DNA from 3 places in the Pseudomonas gebzensis genome. Region 2 is predicted to be linked to each of the others. Evidence: riboswitches for the same ligand, from Rfam matches in the RefSeq annotation. Region 2 holds a riboswitch; each other region holds the start of a gene.

Region 1 (2,255 bases), on a different contig from region 2:
GCAGGATCACCCCACAGGTCGCCAGGCCCGCGCCGCACGCGGCCGCCACCAGGGTGCGGGGGAGGCGGTAGTTCCACACGATGCCGGCATCGATCGGGTCGATCGGGTAACCGGCCTGCCACAGGTGATTGGCCAACACCTGGAACACCACCTGCGGCGCCACAGCGGTTTCGCCGATGCTGATCCCGGCCAGCACGGCCGCCATCAGCGCCAGGGCGGCGAGGGCGCAGGCGGGCAGTACGCGCATGCTCACTGCGCCGCTTTACCGCTGGCGAACGCAGCAGACAGCGTCTCCAGCCCACGGAACAGGCGGATGCCGGCCTGCATGGCGTCGGCGTCGAGAATGATGATGCGGTCGTTCTTCACAGCGTCGAGGTGCTTGGCCACCGGATCGGTACGCAGAAATTCGAGTTTTTTCTGGTAGTCGTCTGCCGGGAAGCGGCGGCGGTCCATGCGCGCGATGATCAGCCAGGTTGGGTTGGCCTTGGCCAGGGTTTCCCAACCGACGGTAGGCCATTCCTCGTGCGACTCGACCACGTTGCGCACTCCGAGGGTCTGCAGCATGAAGTCGGCCACGCCCTGCCGGCCTGCGACGTAGGGGTCGATGTCCAGGTCTGCGCTGGAGAACCAGAACAGTGCGCTGGTGTTGGACAGGTCTTTGTCGGCCAACCGAGCCTTGGCCTTCTGCAGCCGGCCACGCAGGTCGGCGTTGAGCGCTTCACCGCGCGCCTGCACGTCGAAGATCTCGGCCAGTTGGCTGACGCTCTTGTAGAGGGTGTCGATCTGGAACGGCTGGAGGCGCGTGCCGTCGGCACCGGTGAGGTTGTCCTTGCCCTCGCAGTCCGAAGGCAGCAGGTAGGTGGGAATGTTCAGCTCGTGGAACTGCTCGCGTGTGCCCACCACGCCGTGCTCACCGACCATCCACTCGAACTGCGCCGTGACCAGTTGCGGGCGCTTGCCGACCACGGCTTCGAAGCTTGGGTCGTTGTAGGCCAAGCGCTCGACCTTGTCGTTCTGCGCCTTGTATTCGGGCAGTACGTCGTTGAACCACAGCGAAGTGCCGGCCAGGCGCTCGCCCAGGCCCAAGGCATAGAGTATTTCGGTGCCGGCCTGGCCAATGGTCACGGCGCGTTGTGGCGCCTGGGCGAAGGTCTGCGGCTTGCCGCAATTGTCGACGGTCAGCGGATAGTGGGTGGCGGCGGCCTGGGCCAGGCCAGACAGGCCCAAGCCTGCAATGAGGGCGGCGAAACGAAGCATGAAGACGATCTCCTATCGTGGTGCAGCGGGCCGCGCGCACGGACAGGCATCGTCGGCACCCCTTGCATGAAGGCAAGCGGCGCCACCCTGAACAGGGTGCCGATGGCCGTCCCGGACACCCCGCCGGTCGGTGATTGTGTGCCGGCAGGTCTCCTGACTGGTGCGTCATGGCCTGGCTCCAGCCTTCCCGGATCAGGCTCTGTGCGAAAGCGATCTGCAGCTGCGCAGAAGCGTTCGACCAGCGCCAGGTATCCAGTGGCATCGATGGAGCAGGCTCGGCACCTACAGTTGCGGGGGCAGTTTCGTTTGGCCGCGCGATCGAGCGGGCCACGAATTCCCTATTAATTCCTGAGGGGAAACCGGCGGGCGGCATGGTAGACCATCACCCGCAGGCCAGGGAACCTTTTCACAGGTATTTGAGCCAGGCAATGTCGCGCCGGCGTGCCTTGAGGCGGGCGAAAGCACGCACTGGCAGATAAAGCGCGGCGGCCAGGAGCACCGCACACAGCCACACCGCACCCATGCTGTCGAAGCCGAAGTATTGCCCGTGATTGAGGCCGAACGCCGCCACGCACAGCACATAGGCGACCTTCAGCACATACAGGTGCAGCAGGTAGAAGAACATCGGGGCTGCGCCCATCACTGCCAGTACACCGATCCAGCGTGCCTGGCCGGCCCGCTCGAAACCGCGCAGCAGCAACAGGCCGCAACCGAGCGTCAGGCACAGGAACAACAGCGACGGTGGGTACTTGGTGATGTTCATCAGGCTCATGAAGGTCTGCAGCGCGCTGGGGTAGCTGCTCCACGGCGCCTCACCGTAGCCATTGAGCACGCGCAGGCCGATGAAGGCCAGCAGCGCCAGCACAGCGACGATCAGCAGTCGGCGCTGACGCACGCTGGCATCGGCAGCGCGGGCGAACCACGGCCCCAGTGCGTAGCCCAGGGCGATCACGCCAATCCACGGCAGCACCGGGTAGGAGGTGCGCAAGCGCATGTGC
Region 2 (2,255 bases):
AGTGCCAGCAGGCCCGGCTCCTGGGCCTTGCTGGCAATGCTGGCAAGGCCGCGCACCGCAGTGATCGACAGCCTGTGCTGGCGCAGCGTCTGCAGCAACAGCGCCTCCAGGTGCTCGGCGGAACAGCCTTTGCGGCAGCCCAAGCCTACGTACAGCGCAGGCTGCGGATCGGCTTCAGGCACGAGCGGCACGGCGGTAGAGCCAGGTGCTCAACAACCCCAGGGCCACCCAGAACACTGCATTGGTCAGCCAGGAGGCGATCTGGAACTGCGCTTGCAGCGCCTGCGGGGCGAGGCTTTCATGCACCTCTGGCTGCGGCGCGCCGATCAGGTGCGGCAGCACCAGCAGCACCGCGCCCAGCCCCTTGAACAGCCACGAGCGGCCGAACACCAGCAACGCCAGCCCCGCAGCGGTGGCAGCGGCCGTGCCGATCCACCAGCTCTGGCGCTCGGCCAGGTCGGCGGCGGCCGTGCCCGGCAATTCCGGCGGCAGGCCAAGGGTCGGCGCCAGGCAGAACACCGCAAAGCCGGCCAGGCCCCAGAGGGCCCCGGTGGCCAGTCGATCGGGCTCGCGCAGGCTGTACAGCGCCGCCAGGATCAGCGCGAAGCCCACTGCGACCACCAGGTTGCCGCCGGTGGTAGACAGTACGCGCTGCCAGCCATCTTCCGGCTCCCACGCCTGGGCGGCGTGCTGGTGGGCCGTGGTCGTCTCGGCGTGAGCGTGAGCGGCGGGCGCGGCGTTTTCGTAGGTCTCGGCTTTGAGGATCAGCGGGCTGACCCACAGGCTTTGCAGCAAGGTCAGCAACAGCGCGGCAAGTAAGCCGCTGAACCCAGCGGTACGGGCGATGCGAGTGATCATGCGGGCGTACTCGAGGTGAGGGATCAATGGCAGGGGAAGGCGGCGCTGTGCCGTGTGTCATGGGCGGCGTTGTGCACCGCTTCGATGTGCGAGAAGCCGGCAAAGTACACCAGGCACAGGCCCAGCAGGCTGGCGCCGATGGCCAGGGTCAGGCGCTGGCTGAGGGTGGTTGGGGCAGTGATCGCAGGTTTGGCGCTGGTGACGGGCATGACGTAATCCTCGGCTGGGAAAACGGCAGGCCACGCGCGGCGGGCCCGGGCGCGAATGCGTCAGGTGCCTGCAACCGCGCCCGCCCACCGCGGGGGTTGATCGATGCGACAGGCCGGTCTCCGGGCTGGCGAGCAGGCGCCAGGCGCCTTGTACCACGCGTCCACCTTCCCACGCTTGAAGGGCACACCTTAGGCGCAGTGGCTACTTGGACGCTCAGCTCGCTTACCGTTGCGGGGGCAGCACCGGCCTTGTCTGGCCTGCTGTTGCAGACCGCGACGCACCGGTTTCCCGTTTCACCCCGTCAGGGGCACCTGAGGCACGTGCGCTTGGCACGCTCTGCACAGTCTTGGCACGCAGCCAGGCCGGCCGAAAACAGCACAGGCAAGATGCCCCAGAGCGTTTTCAACACCGCGTGAACAAGTAACAAGGCTTTACAGAGGCGCCAAGCAAATCATGCGGCGTATTTCCCCGTCAATCACCACCAGCGGTTGACCCCATGCAGGGCACTGCGTAGCCTTGCCGCTTTGAGGTTCCTGGGGAGTCATTTCCCTGGGCTAGGCACGGCCCCAGGGCGTCTGCGCGCAGCGCGCGAGCCTTTGGCCATGCCGAAGAGGGGAACGCGGTTCAAGCCGCGGCTGCCCCCGCAACTGTATGTACCGAAGCCGATCGGCATGGCCACTGCGCACGCGCAGCAGGCGCCGTTCAACGCTGCGGTGCGAGCCAGATGACCTGCCTCGACACGCATTCGACTATCAACCGGGCGGGGTGATCCGGTGGCGAGCACGTCCGGCCGTTCTGGTCGCGGGCGGTCGTCCTGCATGCCCGCGCCTTCTGCCAAGGGCACTGAGACATGAAAACACTGGCCAAGCTCCCCGTTACCATCGTCACCGGCTTCCTCGGCTCGGGCAAAACCACCTTGCTGCGGCACATGCTCGACAACGCCCAGGGCCGGCGCATCGCGGTCATCGTCAACGAGTTCGGCGAGCTGGGGATCGATGGCGATCTGCTCAAGCAATGCAGCATCGGCTGCAGTGAAGAAGAAGCTCAGGGCCGGGTGTACGAACTGGCCAATGGCTGCCTGTGCTGCACCGTGCAGGAAGAGTTCTTCCCGGTGATGCGTGAGCTGGTCGCGCGCCGTGGCGACCTCGACCACATCCTCATCGAAACCAGCGGCCTGGCCCTGCCCA
Region 3 (2,255 bases), on a different contig from region 2:
CTTGGGCGGCGGCGTCCAGGCGCAGGTCGAGGTCATTCAGCTCGCTGGCCTGCACCAGACCCAGGTGGCGGCTGGGCAGCTCGATGCCGCGCTCGCGCGACAGGCCGCCGTACCAGCGCAGCCCTTGCGTCAGGCTGCCTTCGAGCAGCTGTGCATGACGCAGGCTGCCCACCCGGTTGGCCAGCACGCCGGCGAACGGCAGGTCGGGTTGGTAGTGCGCCAGGCCCAGGGCCAGGGCGCCGAAGGTCTGGGCCATGGCCGTGCCGTCGATCACCGCCAGCACCGGTACGCCGAAATGCCGGGCCAGGTCGGCGCTGGAAGGCGTGCCGTCGAACAGGCCCATCACGCCCTCGATGAGGATCAGGTCGGCCTCGGCGGCCGCTTGCCAGAGCAGGCGGCGGCTTTCGGCTTCGCCGATCATCCACATGTCGAGCTGATACACCGGCGCGCCACTGGCGCGTTCGAGAATCATCGGGTCGAGAAAGTCGGGGCCGCATTTGAATACCCGCACCGTGCGGCCGAGGTTGCGGTGCAGCCGCGCCAAGGCGGCAGTGACGGTGGTCTTGCCTTGCCCAGAAGCCGGCGCCGCGATCAGTACCGCCGGGCAGTGACGCGGTTCGCTCACAGCTCAACGCCCTTTTGTGCGCGAATTCCGGCCTGGAAGGCATGTTTGAGCACACCCATCTCGGTCACGGTGTCGGCCAGCTCGTTCAACTCGGGCTTGGCGCCGCGACCGGTGACGATCACGTGCTGCATGGGCGGGCGGGCCTGGATGTCGCTGAGCACCTGGTCCAGATCCAGATAGCCGTGCTTGAGGGCGATGTTCAGTTCATCGAGCACCACGAACTGCACGGTCGGGTCTTGCAGCAACTGCCTGGAGACAGCCCACGCGGCTTCGGCGGCGGCGATGTCGCGTTGACGATCCTGGGTTTCCCAGGTGAAGCCCTCGCCCATCACGTGGTAGCTGACCTGCTCGGGGAAGCGTCGGAAAAACAGCTCTTCGCCGGTGCTGTTGCGGCCCTTGATGAACTGCACTACGCCGCAGCGCATGCCGTGGCCCATGGCCCGGGCGAGCATGCCAAAGGCCGAACTGCTTTTGCCTTTGCCATTGCCGGTCAGTACCAGCAACAGGCCGCACTCGTTAGGGGAGTTGGCGATGCGATCATCCATCACCGCTTTCTTGCGCTGCATGCGCGCCAGGTGGCGCTCGTCGCGCTCGGGGGATTCGCTCATGGGGGTCTCCGCGGGCCGTGGCGCTTCAAGCGAGCGCCGACAGGTCGATAAGGCAGGCAGGCACAGGGGCGCGCAGCAGCCATGGCCGAGGCCACGGAGCACCGCGCATCACCCTCCGTGATGCCGTTAGGCAGTGACAGGCCGGTCTCCGGGCTCGTGAGCGGGGCCTTGGCCCAGCGGCCTTGTGCGCGTTGTGCTTGCGCGAGGCCTGACTCACCTACCGTTGCGGGGGCAGCGCCGGATTCGTGCGTGCAACGCACCCACCGGCTTCCCAGTTTCACCCCGTTGGCAGCATGTCCATGGGGCACCTGAAACAAACGGCGAAGGTTAGAGGGTTGCACTCGGAGCGTCAATGAAGTGGGTGGTGAGCGCAGTGATTCTAGGCGGCGCCAGGCGCCAGAGGAGGTTGACAGAGCAGCCCGTGCTGCCTGTGCCAGGTCGGCTGTTCGCGAGCGAGCTCGCGCCTATAGATTGCTGCGGCTCAAGCCTGAACTGCGGCTCGAGTCCAATTTGTAGGCGCGAGCTCGCTTGCGATGGACCTCAACATTGACGCGAACACCTGACACAGCGCGGTGCCTGGGCGTTTTTCGCGAGCGAGCTCGCGCCTACAGGTTGCTGCGGCTCGAGTCCAGCCTGGACTACTGCTCGAGCCTACGGAGTAGGAGCGCCGACTGCCGCGATGGCCCGCGCAGCCGGCCTGATCCCGGCGCCGGGCACTGGCAGGGCACCCATCGCAACTGAACTACACCCTCCCCGGCGGCCTCTGATTTTGAAGCGGTGTCCCATTTGCGGAGGGTTCGTGCATGTTCCAGATGCGTATCGGTTTGCTTCTTGCCTTGACTACCAGCCTGGTCGCCTGCGGCGAATCTGCCCGGCTGCAGGTGTCTGACGGTATGGGCCCGGCACCCAAACTACCAGCACCGAACAAGACCTTGATCCCCACCGTCAACATTGCCCCCGCCATCGGCTGGCCCAACGGCGGTAAGCCGGTGGCGGCCAAGGGTACGCAGGTCCAGGCCTTC

Evidence for each region. Region 2 has a riboswitch for cobalamin ahead of SJI00_RS12985 (CbtB domain-containing protein). Riboswitches for the same ligand answer to the same signal wherever they lie in the genome.
Region 1: linked by a shared signal. The riboswitch ahead of SJI00_RS21445 (ABC transporter substrate-binding protein) and the one ahead of SJI00_RS12985 (CbtB domain-containing protein) in region 2 are both predicted to bind cobalamin.
Region 3: linked by a shared signal. The riboswitch ahead of cobO (cob(I)yrinic acid a,c-diamide adenosyltransferase) and the one ahead of SJI00_RS12985 (CbtB domain-containing protein) in region 2 are both predicted to bind cobalamin.

The regions. Positions count from the first base shown of each region.
Region 1 is NZ_JAXQNS010000014.1:2,619-4,873, forward strand. Features, by position in the region: gene SJI00_RS21440 (FecCD family ABC transporter permease) at 1-247, opposite strand, end outside; gene SJI00_RS21445 (ABC transporter substrate-binding protein) at 250-1,257, opposite strand; cobalamin riboswitch at 1,384-1,636, opposite strand; gene SJI00_RS21450 (acetyltransferase domain-containing protein) at 1,664-2,255, opposite strand, start outside.
Region 2 is NZ_JAXQNS010000006.1:68,213-70,467, reverse strand. Features, by position in the region: gene SJI00_RS12995 (cobalamin biosynthesis protein) at 1-191, opposite strand, end outside; gene SJI00_RS12990 (CbtA family protein) at 175-858, opposite strand; gene SJI00_RS12985 (CbtB domain-containing protein) at 882-1,067, opposite strand; cobalamin riboswitch at 1,162-1,398, opposite strand; cobalamin riboswitch at 1,637-1,819, shown strand; gene cobW (cobalamin biosynthesis protein CobW) at 1,919-2,255, shown strand, end outside.
Region 3 is NZ_JAXQNS010000002.1:102,785-105,039, reverse strand. Features, by position in the region: gene SJI00_RS04550 (cobyrinic acid a,c-diamide synthase CobB) at 1-625, opposite strand, end outside; gene cobO (cob(I)yrinic acid a,c-diamide adenosyltransferase) at 622-1,233, opposite strand; cobalamin riboswitch at 1,356-1,560, opposite strand; gene SJI00_RS04540 (PQQ-dependent sugar dehydrogenase) at 2,046-2,255, shown strand, end outside.